Regions from separate parts of the Methylovirgula sp. 4M-Z18 genome, predicted to be linked through region 3. Evidence: predicted binding sites of a transcription regulator. Region 3 holds the regulator's gene; each other region holds the start of a gene.

Region 1 (5,016 bases), 440 kb from region 3:
GGCAAGCGAATTTCGACGAGAACATGACCCGTTTGGCCTCGCCTTTCTCGTCCTTCTCATCGGCGAGTTCGAGCACGGCGATGCCGTCCGCAAGTTCGAGGGCCGTCTCCAAACTATCTGCCAAGCGCGAGGCGATGTCGGGCCGCACGACGATGCGATCGACGACGACATCGATATCGTGTTTCAGCTTCTTGTCGAGCGTCGGTGCCTCGGCGATTTCATAGAACGTGCCGTCGACCTTCAGCCGCTGAAAACCGCGCTTCATGAATTCGGCGATTTCCTTGCGATATTCGCCTTTGCGGCCACGAATGACCGGCGCGAGCAGATAGGCGCGGGTCTTCTCGGGCATTGCCAGAATGCGGTCGACCATCTGCTGGACGGTCTGGCTTTCGATCGGCAGGCCGGTCGCGGGCGAATAGGGAATGCCGGTCCGCGCCCAGAGCAGGCGCATATAATCGTAAATCTCGGTGACGGTGCCGACGGTGGAGCGCGGGTTTTTCGACGTGGTTTTCTGCTCGATCGAGATCGCCGGCGACAGGCCGTCGATCTGATCGACGTCCGGCTTCTGCATCATTTCGAGAAATTGCCGCGCATAGGCGGATAGGGATTCCACGTAGCGGCGCTGGCCCTCGGCATAGATCGTATCGAAGGCCAGCGAGGATTTCCCCGAGCCCGACAACCCGGTGAACACGACCAGCTTGTCCCGCGGGATGGTGAGATCGACATTCTTCAGATTGTGTTCCCGCGCGCCGCGGATGGAAATGACGCGCGGATCACTGGCCGGAAACGGCAATGCATCGGTCTCGGAACCGGCGGCGCGGCGGCCCGCGCCGGCTTTCGAAGGTTTGGCTTTCATGAATGTACGGATCTCGTAGCGGTCGGCCCTGGTCCGACGGATAGCACATGTAATCTAAGCGCAGCCGCGATCAAGGTCGAGACCGGGAGGGGAACAAAATGGCACCATTCCTGACAGTTTCTGTCAGGACGCGCAAACCCGCGATTTAGCGCCTCCCGCAACCATAAATAGGAGCCATCCCGGTTCGACCGGCCTTCAGCCGCTTGTTCTCTGGGTGCAAAGCCTTTATGGCTGATGACAAGAGGGCGGAACAGCCTGGATTCTCAGTGAAATTGAGAGAGGGTGCCGGGCCTGGGACGTTAAATATTGGGGAGGATACGCGTGGCATCGGTCGTGACGGCGGACGCACCAAAGGCTTCGAAGCCTTGGTACAAGGTGCTTTATATTCAGGTTTTGACTGCCATTGTCTTGGGTGGGCTCCTCGGTTGGCTGGACCCGGCGCTGGCGACGAACGATTGGTTGAAGGCCCTGGGCGACGGGTTCATCAGCCTCATCAAAATGGTGATTGCGCCGATCATTTTCTGCACCGTCGTGTCGGGAATTGCGCATGTGCAGGACGCCAAGAAAGTCGGGCGCATCGGCATTAAAGCGCTGGTCTATTTCGAGATCGTCTCGACCTTCGCGCTTGTTATCGGCCTGGTGATCGGCAATGTGCTCCGCCCGGGCGCTGGGTTCGGCGGAGCAGGCGCCAATGCGCAGGCGGTGGCCCAGTTCGTTGCTCCGGACAAGCAGATCAAATCCGTCGATTTCCTGCTCCATATCATCCCGGATTCGGTTGTCGGCGCCTTTGCCCGCGGGGACATTCTTCAGGTCCTGCTGTTCGCCATCATCTTCGGCTTTTCGCTGATGTTTATGGGCGAACGCAGCGCCTCGCTCCGCACCTTCATCGACGATATGTCCCATGCCGTTTTTGGCGTGATCGCCATCGTGATGAAGGCGGCGCCCATCGGCGCTTTTGGCGCCATGGCCTACACGATCGGCAAATATGGTACCGGCGCCATTTTGAACCTGCTGGGGTTGATCGGCACGTTCTATCTTACCTCGGGCCTATTCATCATTGTCGTTCTGGGCATTATCGCCCGGATCGCCGGGTTCTCGATCTTCAAGTTCCTCGCCTATATCAGGGACGAATTGCTGGTCGTCCTGGGAACCTCATCCTCGGAAAGCGCATTGCCGCAGCTCATGGCGAAACTGGAACGGCTTGGCTGCTCCAAATCCGTCGTGGGTCTGGTCGTGCCAACGGGATATTCCTTCAATCTCGACGGAACGAATATCTATATGACTTTGGCAACCCTGTTCATCGCGCAGGCGCTGAACGTCGACCTGACGCTCGGACAGCAACTCACTATTGTGCTCGTTGCCATGTTGACGTCGAAGGGTGCGTCCGGGGTCACCGGAGCGGGCTTCATTACGCTTGGCGCGACGCTTGCCGCGGTCGATCCGCGGCTGGTACCGGGGATGGCGATCGTGCTAGGCATCGACAAATTCATGAGCGAGTGCCGCGCCTTGACTAACATTGTTGGCAATGGCGTCGCATGCACGATCGTTGCGTGGTGGGAAGGCGAACTCGACCAGGACAAATTGCGCAGCGGCCTCAATCGCGAGGTTGATCCGGCCGACATCGAGACCGCGGTTTCGGCCGGCTGAAATCTTAGGACGGCGACGTTTCCCCGCTTGTTGCAGGGAAACACTTATGATAGGAACAAATAATGAACATACTCGCTGTGGAAAATTTAAATCTGACGGCGCAAAGGGCCGTGCGGCGGAGTAGGGTGCGCCACGTGCAAGAGAGGCAAAAAGGAGAGAGCCATGTCGGGCAGTGTCAATAAAGTTATCCTGGTCGGAAACGTCGGCCGCGACCCGGAAGTGCGGCGCATGTCCTCTGGCGATGCGGTGGTCAGCTTCAGCCTGGCAACGACGGAATCCTGGCGCGACAAGGCGACCGGCGAGCGCAAGGACAAGACCGAATGGCACAACATTGTGATTTTTAACGACAACCTCGGCAAGGTCGCGGAGCAATATGTCCGCAAGGGCTCGAAGATCTATCTCGAAGGGCAGCTCCAGACCCGCGAATATACCGATAAGGACGGCAATCAGCGCCGGGTAACCGAAGTGGTGCTACAACGGTTCCGTGGCGAGCTCACGCTGCTCGACAGCCGCAATTCCCGCGGTGAAGGCAGCGGAGGCGGCGAGGTGGAGCATGGTTCGTCCGGAGGCAGCTTCGGCCGGTCGTCGCCGATGGAAGGCCGCCGGGCCGCCGCCACGCCCGGGCGTAGCGCGCCGGCGCCTGTCCCGGCTGGCGGTCACGACCTGGATGACGACATTCCGTTCTAATCTTCGCTTCGCGCGACTGCCGGATGACCCGCTTTTTTGCCCTCGTGCTGGTCTTTATCGCGGGTCTCCTGCCCAATTTCGCGCGTGCCGATGACATGATTGTCGAAAAGCGAGTGTTCGAACTGCCGGAGATGACCACGGTCTCCGGCAAGGTGATCAAGAACGTCAAGATCGGCTGGGAGGCCTACGGCACGCTCAATGCCGACAAATCGAACGTGATCCTGGTCGCGCATTTCTTTTCGGGCACCAGTCATGCGGCCGGCAAATATGCCGCCAGCGATCGGTTGCCCGGCTATTGGGATGCGATTATCGGTCCCGGCAAGGCGATCGACACGAATAAATATTACGTCATTTCATCCGATACGCTTGTTAACCTGAATGTCGGCGATCCGCGGGTGACCACGACGGGTCCGGCAAGCATCGATCCCGATACGGGAAAGCCTTATGGCATGCGCTTTCCCCTCGTGACGATCGGGGATTTCGTCAAAGTGCAAAAGGCTTTGGTCGAAAGCCTCGGCGTCACCAAATTGCATGCGGTGATGGGGCCGTCCATGGGCGGCCTGCAGACCTACGAATGGGCGGCGTCCTATCCGGATATGGTCGAGCGGATCATGCCGGTGATTTCGGCGGCCGATCCAGGGCCGTGGCTGACGGCCTGGCTCAATGTCTGGGCGGCGCCGATTCTCGTCGATCCCAAATGGAACAACGGCGATTATTACGGCAAGGAGGCGCCGCTCGAAGGGTTGAAACAGGCGTTAAAAATCGTCTCGCTGCAGGCGAACGACGCGCCCTGGGCGGAGAAGAGCTTTGGCGATGCTTGGGCCGAAGAGGGCAAGGATCCGTTGCGGGCTTACGACAATCGCTTCAAGATCGAAGCGGCTCTCGACGCGGCGGCGGGCGCTCGGGCCGCCCTGGCGGATGCCAATCATTTTCTCTATCTCGTCAAAGCCAATCAAACTTTCGTGCCCGGCGCCGGAGCAGGCGCAAAGACGGCGGCAGAGGGGCTGCGGCGGATAAAGGCGAAGACCTTGATCATCTACTCCTCCGATGACCGGGTTTTTCTCGCGCCCTGGATCCAGGCGACGGCCGAAGCGATCCGCGCGAATGGCGCGCCTGTGGACGTCGCGGAAGTGAAGGGGCCGATGGGGCATCTCAACGGTGTTGCCCTGATGGCGCCGCTCACGCCCAAGATCTCCGAGTTCCTGGAGAAATAGATCGGGGTAAGGTTACTTGCCGATGTTCAAGACACCATCGATGACGAATTGCACGGCAAGGGCGGCTAGGATGACGCCAAGCAGGCGGGTCAAAACGATATTGCCGGTCGTGCCCAACAAACGCGAAATCTGCTCTGAAAGCCGGAAGCAAACGTAAGTAATCGCCATGATGCCGGCAATGACCAGCATCAGGCCGCTCAGCATCCACCAATCGCCGCTGGCGCGGCCTGCTAACAGAATCGTCGCCGTAATCGCGCCAGGCCCTGCCATGAGCGGGATGGCGAGCGGGAAAGCGGCGACATTGCGGATCTGGTCGATCGTGACGGCTTCCTCGGCGATGTTCGATTTGCGTCTGGCGCGCAGCTCGAACACCATTTCGAATGAAATCCAGAACAGCAACAAGCCGCCCGCGATGCGAAAGGCGGGCAAGGAAATGCCGAGCGCTTTCATCACGATATCGCCGGCAAAACCAAAAAGAGCCATGATGGCGAAGGCGATGATGACCGCCCGCATCGCCACTTCGCGCTTCTGCGACGGCGCCATGCCGAGCGTCAGGCCGATGAAAATGGGTGCCAGTCCCGGCGGGTCGATAGTCACGAGAAGTGTGACGAA
Region 2 (5,016 bases), on a different replicon from region 3:
TCGGGCAGCAGTGCAAGGGCCTCGATCGCCTCGGGCTGCGGCAACAAGCGGGGCGGCCGCGGCCAATCGCCTTGCCAGGTCACACCGATTTCGGGCGCGAGCGGCGGGATGCGACCGACTGAATGCTCGGGGATGTCGCTTTGGACCGGGATGAGCCGGTAGAGACGATGGTCGCCGATGCGGTTGGCGAGCGTATCGATCAGGTCCGACACGTCCCGTTGCGCGTACTCGAGCAGCGAGGACGCCATTTGGCTCTCGCGCAAAGGCTCGGCGAGAGTCGCGGCGAGGATCATCTTCTCGATGCCGAAACCGGGATCGATGGTTTCAATCTTGTCGACCAGCAGCCGGGTCAGCCGTTTGGCGTCGCGCGTCGGTTGCGCCGTGCCGACCCGGGTCGCCTGAAGCGTGTTGTCGACAAGGTGGCACAGAAGATCGAGGCGGCGCGCGCCAAGCCGTTTTGATTCCAGTTCCGCGCAGAGGCTCGCAACCAGCTTGCTGATATAGCGCGTAATCGTCTCGGCGGCCGAAATCGGCTCGCCGAAATTGCGCACGACTTCGATGATTTCGGGTGAGCGCACCGGATCGATCGGTTCCGCCTTGCGTCCCAGCGCTTGGTCGAGCCTCACGCCGATCTCCGGCCCGAAGCGCAGCGCGAAGGGCGCCCGCGGTTGATCCAAGAGGTCTCCAATCCTTTCGAACCCGAGCGTGCCGAGCCCCCGCACGATCTCGCGCTCAAGCCGCAGAGCCGCGATCGGCAAGAGTCGAAGTGTGGCCACCTCCTGCCCGGGTGGAATGACGATGGTGGGCCGGGCCAGGCAACGCGCGGCGGCGTGGGCCGTCCCCTTTGTCCCGGCAACCGCGGCACGCGCCTCGACGCCAAAGCCGGCGAGTTTGTCGACCAAGGATTCGAGCAAGAAGACTTCGCCGCCATGCAAATGATCGACGCCGGTCGTGTCGATCACGAGCCCGTCCGGCGGGTCGGCGGCAACCAATGGCGAGACGCGTTGCAACGCCCAAAGCGCCAGCCGCTCGACCCCGTCCGTGTCGGCGCGCGGATCGGCGTCCATGACAACGAGACCAGGCGCGAGCGCCTGCGCCTTCGCGACCGCCATGCCAGTTTGCAGGCCAAGACGGGCCGCGGCCGCATCGAGCGCCGTCACAATCCGTTTGCGCCCCTCCCGGCCGGCGAGCACGAGCGGCGTTTCACGCGACAGCGAAGCGTCGCCCAATTTCTTTCGCAGCCGGTCGGTTGGCCACCTTGGCAGAAAGAGCGAGATAACCCTGGCCATCACAGGCTTCCACTTCAAAATCCGCGCTGTCGCCCGCCCGGCAGCGGATCAGTTCCACAAGCCACCGCGGCCGGCCGACGCCGGGCACCGGCAGCGGCTCGGTCGGGACCACCGAAACGCGCCAGCGGGTCACCGACGCCGTCGGCTGCCCGAAATCCGCCGCCTCGGACTGGCGGCGCCAGCGGCGCAGCGCGAGGCCGATCGTCCCCGAGCTTTCGGCGGCGAGCTGCAGGCGGCGCGAGGCGATCATCGGCAGGCGGGCGACCTCGGCCACGACCGCGCTGAGACCCCCATGGCGCAGGCCTTCCTCGAAACAGGCGAGCAGGGATTTCTCGTCGCCGCATTCGACATGGATGAGCCGATCGGGGAGGAGACCGGCCTGCGCCAGCGCCGGGGCGAAGAGATCGTGCCGGGTGACGCACCAGATCACTTTGCCCTTGCTGCGTGCCGCAATGCCGGCGGCAAAGAGGCTCGCCGCGGCCCCGTCGACCGCGCCGTTGCCGCCGCCGGCGATCTCATGCAGCGCGCCGAGCGCCAGCCCGCCGCCCGGAAGCCGGCGATCGAGATCCGCGAGGCCGAACGGCAGGACGTCGCGCGCCCGGCCGCTCGATCGCTCCAGGCGCTCGATGCGCTGGCGCAGCTGGGCCAGGATCGGGCGGGTCTCGTCGGGACGGGTTGGCAAAAGATCTCCTCAAGGGCTTTGCAGGCGGGTAAGCGTCTGTTATGTTCTTTATCTGTTCTCTTCTCGCGAAAGAGTCAATTGGCGTGCGTCGGGGTTTTCTTTCCGCGCGCGGCCGGGACGAGCTGAGGTTGCCTCGATGGATGCGTTGAACCTGATGGAATCTCAGTTGGATAAGGGCCAAACCAGTGCCAGCGCCGCCTATTTGGAAAAATTGAATGACCAGCAGCGAGCCGCGGTGGAACATGGCGTCGGCTTGGCCGACGGGCGTACCGGCGGCCCGCTGCTGATCATTGCCGGCGCCGGTTCCGGCAAGACCAATACGCTCGCGCACCGGGTCGCCCATCTTATCGTCAACGGCGCCGATCCCCGCCGCATCCTGCTGATGACCTTCTCCCGCCGCGCGTCTTCAGAGATGACCCGCCGGGCCGAGCAGATCTGCACCAAGGTACTGGCGGACCGCGGCCGGATTCTGGCCGACGCGTTGACCTGGGCCGGAACCTTCCATGGGATCGGCGCGCGGATCTTACGCCAATATGCCGAACAGATCGGTCTCGATCCACAATTCACGATCCATGACCGCGAAGACTCAGCCGACCTGATGAATCTCATCCGGCATGAGCATGGCCTGTCGGCGACCGAGAGCCGGTTTCCGGCGAAAGCAACCTGTCTGGCGATCTATTCCCGCACGGTGAATGCGGAATTGCCATTGACGGATATCTTGTGCAGCAGCTTTCCTTGGGTAGTAGGCTGGGAAGTGCAGTTGCGTGACCTCTTTGCGTCCTATGTCGAGGCCAAGCAGGCCCAGAACGTTCTCGATTACGACGATCTGCTGCTGTACTGGTCGCACACCATGGGCGATCCGACCCTTGCCGACGACATTGCCGCCCATTGGGATCACGTTCTGGTCGACGAATACCAGGACACCAACCGCCTGCAGGCGACGATCCTGACCTCGTTGAAGCCTGGCGGCCGCGGTTTGACGGTGGTCGGCGACGACGCGCAATCGATCTACTCGTTTCGTGCCGCGACCGTGCGCAACATCCTCGACTTTCCGGCCGAATTCTCGCCGCCCGCTGAAGTCATTACGCTTGATCGCAATTACCGCTCGACGAAACCGGTTCTGGCGGCAGCCAATGCCGTGATCGATCTCGCCAAGGAACGCTACGCCAAGAACCTCTGGACAGACCGGGAGTCGGCCGAGTTGCCACAGCTCGTCACGGTCCGCGACGAAGCCGATCAAGCACGATTTGTTGCCGAGGAGATCTTGGCCCATCGGGAAACTGGTCAGCGGCTGAAGGATCAGGCGGTATTGTTTCGCGCGAGCCACCACAGCGGACAGCTCGAAGTCGAGCTGACCCGGCGCAACATTCCCTTTCGCAAGTTCGGCGGCCTGAAATTCCTCGACTCGGCCCATGTCAAGGATGTGCTTGCCGCCCTGCGCTTTGTCGAAAATCCACGCGACCGCATCGTCGGCTTTCGGTTGCTGCAGCTGCTGCCCGGCATCGGCTCCGCCACGGCGCAACATGCGCTCGACGCCATGGCCGACAGCATCGACCCATTCGAAAAGCTGACCGCCCTGCCCTGCCCGCCGCGCGCCGCGGCGGATTGGCCGGACTTTGTCGCCATGCTGCATCGGCTGCATGCGGGCCAAGCAGGCTGGCCAGCGGAAATCGGACATGTCCGGAATTGGTATGAGCCGCATCTCGCTCGTATCCACGACGACAGCGAAGCCCGACGTGCTGATCTGTTGCAGCTCGAGGATATCGCTTCGGGCTATGCCTCGCGCGAGCGCTTCCTGACCGAACTCACGCTCGATCCGCCCGACGCGACCTCGGGCCAAGCCGGCGTGCCGCATCTCGATGAAGATTATCTGATCCTGTCGACGATCCATTCGGCCAAAGGCCAGGAATGGAAAAGCGTCTTCGTGTTGAACGCGGTTGACGGCTGCATTCCCTCCGATCTCGGCGCTGGCAGTTCCGGCGAACTCGAGGAAGAGCGCCGGCTGCTTTATGTCGCCATGACCCGCGCGAAGGAACATCTGTCGCTGATCCTGCCGCAGCGATTCTTCACCCACGGCCAATCGCCAACCGGCGATCGCCACCTCTACGCGTCGCGCACCCGGTTCATTCCGGCGGCACTTCTGCAATATTTTGAGCGGCGATCATGGCCGAGCGCGGCGCAGGTGGAGGCCTCGATGTCGAAGGCCAAACATATGCGAGTTGACGTCGGCGCCCGCATGCGTGGAATGTGGCGATAGGGGAGGCACAGCGTTGTGTAATCTCTACAATCTAACGACGAACCAGCAAGCGATCAGGGATTTCATCGAGATCACTTACGACACGCTCGGCAATCTCGAACCCGATATCGACATCTATCCCGACCGGCCAGCGCCGGTGGTCCGGAACGTCAACGGTGGGCGGGACCTTACGCGGTTGACCTGGGGCATGCCGACACCACTTGAGCACCTGAAATTCGCCGACGCGCCCGATACCGGCGTCACGAATGTGCGCAAGACCTGGATCGACCACTGGCAGCAATGGCTTGGGGTGGAAAATCGTTGTGTGGTGCCGGCGACCGCCTTTTCCGAATACGGTGAGCAGCCCGATCCGGTGACCAAGCGCAAGCCGCTTTACTGGTTTGCGCTCGACGCGTCGCAGCCGCTGTATTTCTTTGCCGGCATCTGGACCAAATGGACGGGAACGCGCGGATCGAAGAAAACGCCGCGCACCGGCGATCATGAGCTCTTCGGATTCCTGACCTGCAAGCCGAACGGCATCGTTGCGCCGATCCATTCCAAGGCGATGCCCGTCATGCTCCGCACCAAGGACGAAGTCGAAATGTGGCTCACCGCCGATTGGAAACAGGCCAAAGTTTTGCAAAGGCCCCTGCCCGACGACGCCTTGCAGATCGTTGAACGCAAATAAGAGCTGCGCCGGAGGTCTTTCCTCACGAATTGGCCGAACGATCGGATTGGCTTTGGCGACGACGTTTCACGAATTGACCCGCGTGCTGATCGCCTGTCGGCATCGTCCTCGATCGGTACAC
Region 3 (5,016 bases):
TATTTCGCGCGGCTTTTGGGCCTGCCCTTCATTGCCGTCGTGCCGCGCAGCACCAGCCAGGAAAAGTGCGCACAGATCGAATTCTACGGCGGGCGCCTGCATCTCGTGGATTCCGCCGATGCCGTCTATGCCGCTTCGCACCAATTGGCGCGCGAAACCAGCGGCCATTTCATGGATCAGTTCACCTATGCCGAACGCGCCACCGACTGGCGCGGCAACAACAACATTGCCGAATCCGTTTTCGCGCAAATGGCGCACGAGCGCCATCCGACTCCAGCCTGGATCGTCGTCGGCGCGGGGACCGGCGGGACATCGGCCACCTTCGGCCGTTTCGTGCGCTACCGCCAGCATGCGTCGCGTATCGCCGTCGTCGATCCGGAAAACTCCATCTTCACGGCCTATCACGCCAGCGGCGACCCCACGCTGACCAGCGCCACCGGCAGCCGGATTGAGGGGATCGGCCGGCCGCGCGTCGAGCCGTCCTTCATCCGCGACGTGGTGGACGAAATGTTTCCGGTCGAGGACCTCGATTCGATTGCCGCGATGCGCGTGCTGTCAAAGATCCTCAGCCGCCGCGTCGGCCCCTCCACGGGAACGAATTTCATCGGCGCGTTGCGGCTGCGGCGGCGCATGCTCGATGCCGGCGAGCCGGGTTCGATCGTTTCGCTGATTTGCGACTCGGGCGAGCGCTATGCCGATTTGTTCGACGATGACTGCGTGAGCGGACGATTCGGCGAAGGTCTCGCCGCTCGGCTTGATGCGGTCGCAGAAGAAATTAACCGGGCCGGCTGAACGCCCTCGTACCGTCAAACCCAGGAGTCTTGCGCCAAATTCAACGATTTACCCCTTGCGGAACATAAAAAGAACGCTTAACATGCGTTCATGATTTGTTTAAGGTCCTGCCGCAGGTTATGAGGAACAGCGATTGATTCGCGAAGGCTTCCTTAAGGTTGCGAGCACATGAAGGGGAATGATCGATGCTGACCAAGAAACAGAATGAATTGCTCCGCTTCATTCACGAGCGCCTGAAGGAAACCGGCGTGCCTCCATCTTTCGACGAAATGAAGGACGCGCTTGATCTGCGGTCAAAGTCCGGCATTCACCGGCTGATCATGGCGCTCGAGGAGCGCGGCTTCATCCGCCGGCTGCCCAATCGCGCCCGCGCGCTAGAAGTGTTGAAACTGCCGGAGTCGGCAGTGCCGAGCAGCTCGCGCAATGGCCGTTTCGCGCCGAGCGTCATTGAGGGCAATCTCGGCAAGGTGCGCGCGGTGGGCACGGCCTCGCCCGACGACGAGACGATGCAAAGCGTCGCTGTGCCGGTGATGGGGCGCATTGCCGCCGGAACGCCGATCTCCGCAATTCAGACCCGCAGCCACACGATTTCGGTACCACCGGAGTTCCTGGGTTCGGGCGAACATTTCGCACTGGAAGTGCGCGGCGATTCGATGATCGAAGCGGGAATTTTCGAAAACGATACGGTGCTGATCCGCCGGCAGGACACGGCCGACACCGGCGACATCATCGTCGCGCTGGTGGATGATGAGGAAGCGACCTTGAAGCGCTTGCGCCGGCGCGGTGCCTCGATCGCACTCGAAGCCGCAAACCCGGCTTATGAGACGCGAATCTTTGGGCCGGACCGGGTGAAGATCCAGGGCAAGCTCGTCAGCTTGATCCGTAAATACTGACGTTTCATTGATCGGCATCATAGGCGAACGGATCGCCGTAATCGTTTTTCGGCGCGGACGCGTTGCTGGAGTTTTGTGACGGCTTTGCCGCATCGGCAAAATGCGAGGGTTTGCGGATGGGCGTCGGCAGAGGCGACCAGGGGCGGTTTTCCAACGGAGCACGCGCGGCTTGCATCATCAATTGTCCGTTGGACCAGCGCAGCGCGACGGCGCCGGTTTGGAGAAGTTTTTCGCGATCGAAAATGTGTTGGGCTTTGCAATAGTCCGGCGCGATCAGCGGGCTGACGATGATGTTGGCGCGCGTGCAATCTTCGTAAAAGGCTTGCGCCTGCAACACCAATGACAGGACTTCGCCATTGGGCAGCGTCGCGATGCAAGCGAGTTTATCGCAATGGGATTGCGCGCTGAGTGCCGCGTCGCGCGGCGTCCGGCTATCACCATCAGCGCTCAGCCATTGCGCGAGCGCGAAGAGATCCGGACGAAGGCCAAGCGCACCCAACGTTCCGTCGTCTTGCCGCACGGCGATGGATTGCGGATAGGATGGAATGAAGATGTCATAGGCTTCGGATTGTGCGGCGACGAACATCCCAAGTCCTATGAGCGGGAGGGCTGCGAGACGAAAGAGCGTGCTGCGCCAGATCACGGCGCAGGCAAGTGCAAGGGTGAAACACAACAGGGCGGACGGCGCGAAAGCTTTCAGATGCAGAGTGGCGCCGGGCAATTCGCTTAAATGGCCGGCGGCCGCCATGACGATATTGATGCCCATGCCGACATAGGTCCAAACCGGCCCGTCGAGGCCGAGCGGATATAAAAGCGCGCCGAGCAACGCGCCTGGCACGGCGAAGAATTCGATCACCAGCAAAGTGAGCGGATTGCCGATGAGCACGTATGGGCTGAGTTCGTGAAAATCATAGGCCATGAAGGCCGCAGTGGCGCAGGTCGCGGCGGCGGTCCCGGCGAGGAGATGTTTGGGCGCGCCCGCCACATGCCGCGCGAACCAACCCTGCAAGCCGCGATGGTCCTGCGGCGCACGGCGCAGCGGCATGTCGATCTCGTTCTGTCGATGCTTTTCATCGCTGCGCATTTTGGCTTCGAGCACAGCAATCAGCGCCGCAACCGCGGCGAAAGACAATTGAAAGCTCGCGCCGAGCAGCGCTTCCGGTTCCAACGCAATCACCACGATCATGGCAAGGGCAAGATTGCGCATGGTCAGGGCGCGCCGATCGCACAGAATCGCACCCATCACGATCAGGGTCATGATCAACGCGCGTTCGGTGCCGATACGCGAGCCGGTCAGCATGTCATAGGCCAACGCGCCGATCATGGCGAAAGCTGCCGCCCATTTGCGGATCGGATAATGCAACGCCAGATGCGAGCTCAAAGCGAGACAGCGCCGCGCGATCAGGAACAGCAACCCCGCCACCAACGTGATCTGCAAGCCGGAAATCGTCACGATGTGGAAAATGCCCGCCTCGCGGATGATATCCTTCGTCTCCTCGGGCAAGAGGTCGCGTTTGCCCGTCACCATCGCCGCGGCGATCGGCCCCGCTTCGCCACCGGCGGCGGCATTCGCGCGCGCCGCCAAAAGGTTGCGGAATCTGTCGATCGCCGCCGCGAGCTGCAGCCCATAGCTTGGCTCCTGCGGCGCGGCGCGAACTTCGATCTGGCCGAGCGCGTTGCCGACTGCGCCAAGCCGCATGAAATAGGCGTCGCGGGCAAAATCATAGCCGCCCGGCAGATCGGCATGAGCCGGCGGCACCAACCGCGCCTTCACCTGGACATAGGTTCCCGCCTCGACATTGGGTGGCGTCTTGGTCGTGAGCCGCACGCGATAGGGTGTTTGCTCTGGCGCCAGGCCTTCGATGGAATCGACACGGATGATGAATCGGGCGCCGATCTGCCGGATGTCCATCTCTTCGATCGTGCCGCTCACCGTGCCGATAAGAATGCGATTGAGGACCGGCGCCGCAACCCGCTCCACCCGCCAGGCCGCCGCGGTGAAACCGGCGAAGACCGCGGTCAGCGACAACAGAATCGGAAAGACAATGGGCCGCGCGCGGAAGAGCCACGCCAAGGCGCCGAACGCGAGCGTCCAGACGACCGCCGCAGCAAGCGACGGCTCATGATCGGCCGACATGTAGAGCAGAACGCCGACACCCGCCGCGACGGGCAGCCAAAGAAACAGCCTACGCTCGGCAAGCTCGGCATGCCACGCGGCGCGCACAAAGTCGAAGAACGCAACAGGCCACGGGCGGGACCCGCGCAAGGTTCCGCTCAAACTCGCACCGCCGCCAGCCCCTTGCCGCGCCATGGTTCAACCAACGCTTTACACGCGATGCACGCATGCTACATGAGCGCGCGAAATGTGAAAGAGCACGCTAACGGCCGTCGACCGCCTTAGCCCGAGCCGGATTCTTGAAGAATGTCTGAGGTCGTTACCCGTTTTGCCCCCTCGCCCACCGGCTTCCTGCATATTGGCGGCGGGCGCACCGCCTTATTCAACTGGCTGTATGCCCAGCATACCGGCGGCAAAATGCTGATGCGGATCGAGGATACCGACCGCGAACGCTCGACCCCCGAGGCGATCGACGCGATTCTCGATGGGCTGAAATGGCTCGGCCTCACTTGGGACGGCGATGTCGTCTACCAATTCGCGCGGGCGGCCCGCCATCGCGAGGCCGCTATGAGTCTGCTCGACTCGGGCCACGCCTACAAATGCTATGCGACACCGCAGGAACTCGATGAGATGCGCGAGCTCGCCCGCATCGAAAAGCGGCCGCCGCGCTATGACGGTCGCTGGCGCGACCGCTCGGAGGCCGATCGCGCGGCGGCGGAAGCGGCTGGGCTGAAGCCGGTCATCCGCCTCAAGGCTCCGCAAGAGGGCGTCACGATTGTTGACGATCGTGTGCAAGGCAAAGTGACCTTCCCGAACAAGGACCTCGACGATCTCGTGTTGCTGCGCTCGGACGGCAATCCCACCTACATGCTGGCGGTCGTCGTCGACGATCACGACATGGGCGTCACGCATATCATCCGTGGCGACGACCATCTGACCAATGCGGCGCGGCAGACGCATATTTATCGGGCCTTCGGCTGGGACGTGCCGGCGATGGCGCATATCCCGCTAATCCATGGACCGGACGGCGCCAAGCTCTCCAAGCGGCATGGCGCACTCGGTGTCGATGCCTATCGCGCCATGGGCTATCTGCCCGCCGCCATGCGCGAATATCTCCTGCGTTTGGGATGGAGCGACGGCTCCAACGACATGCTCACGACACAAGAGATGATCGCGGCTTTCGATGTGACCGGCATCGGCCGCTCACCCTCGCGC

The links. The regulator LexA, encoded in region 3, represses DNA repair genes until DNA is damaged. The targets are predictions, from matches to a motif close to TGTTCNNNNTGTGTTCNG.
Region 1: the regulator LexA is predicted to act here: its motif matches at 2,555-2,572, upstream of ssb (single-stranded DNA-binding protein).
Region 2: the regulator LexA is predicted to act here: its motif matches at 2,014-2,031, upstream of V9T28_RS22490 (ImuA family protein).

Annotation. Positions count from the first base shown of each region.
Region 1 covers NZ_CP149574.1:2,163,967-2,168,982, reverse strand. The annotation lists gene uvrA (excinuclease ABC subunit UvrA) at 1-856, opposite strand, end outside; gene dctA (C4-dicarboxylate transporter DctA) at 1,172-2,503, shown strand; gene ssb (single-stranded DNA-binding protein) at 2,666-3,190, shown strand; gene V9T28_RS10055 (E22 family MetX-like putative esterase) at 3,214-4,404, shown strand; gene V9T28_RS10050 (MarC family protein) at 4,417-5,016, opposite strand, start outside.
Region 2 covers NZ_CP149575.1:11,628-16,643, forward strand. The annotation lists gene V9T28_RS22485 (DUF6504 family protein) at 1-1,289, opposite strand, end outside; gene V9T28_RS22490 (ImuA family protein) at 1,204-1,971, opposite strand; gene V9T28_RS22495 (ATP-dependent helicase) at 2,126-4,228, shown strand; gene V9T28_RS22500 (SOS response-associated peptidase) at 4,242-4,895, shown strand.
Region 3 covers NZ_CP149574.1:1,725,149-1,730,164, reverse strand. The annotation lists gene V9T28_RS07940 (PLP-dependent cysteine synthase family protein) at 1-792, shown strand, start outside; gene lexA (transcriptional repressor LexA) at 978-1,685, shown strand; gene V9T28_RS07930 (ComEC/Rec2 family competence protein) at 1,690-3,996, opposite strand; gene gltX (glutamate--tRNA ligase) at 4,108-5,016, shown strand, end outside.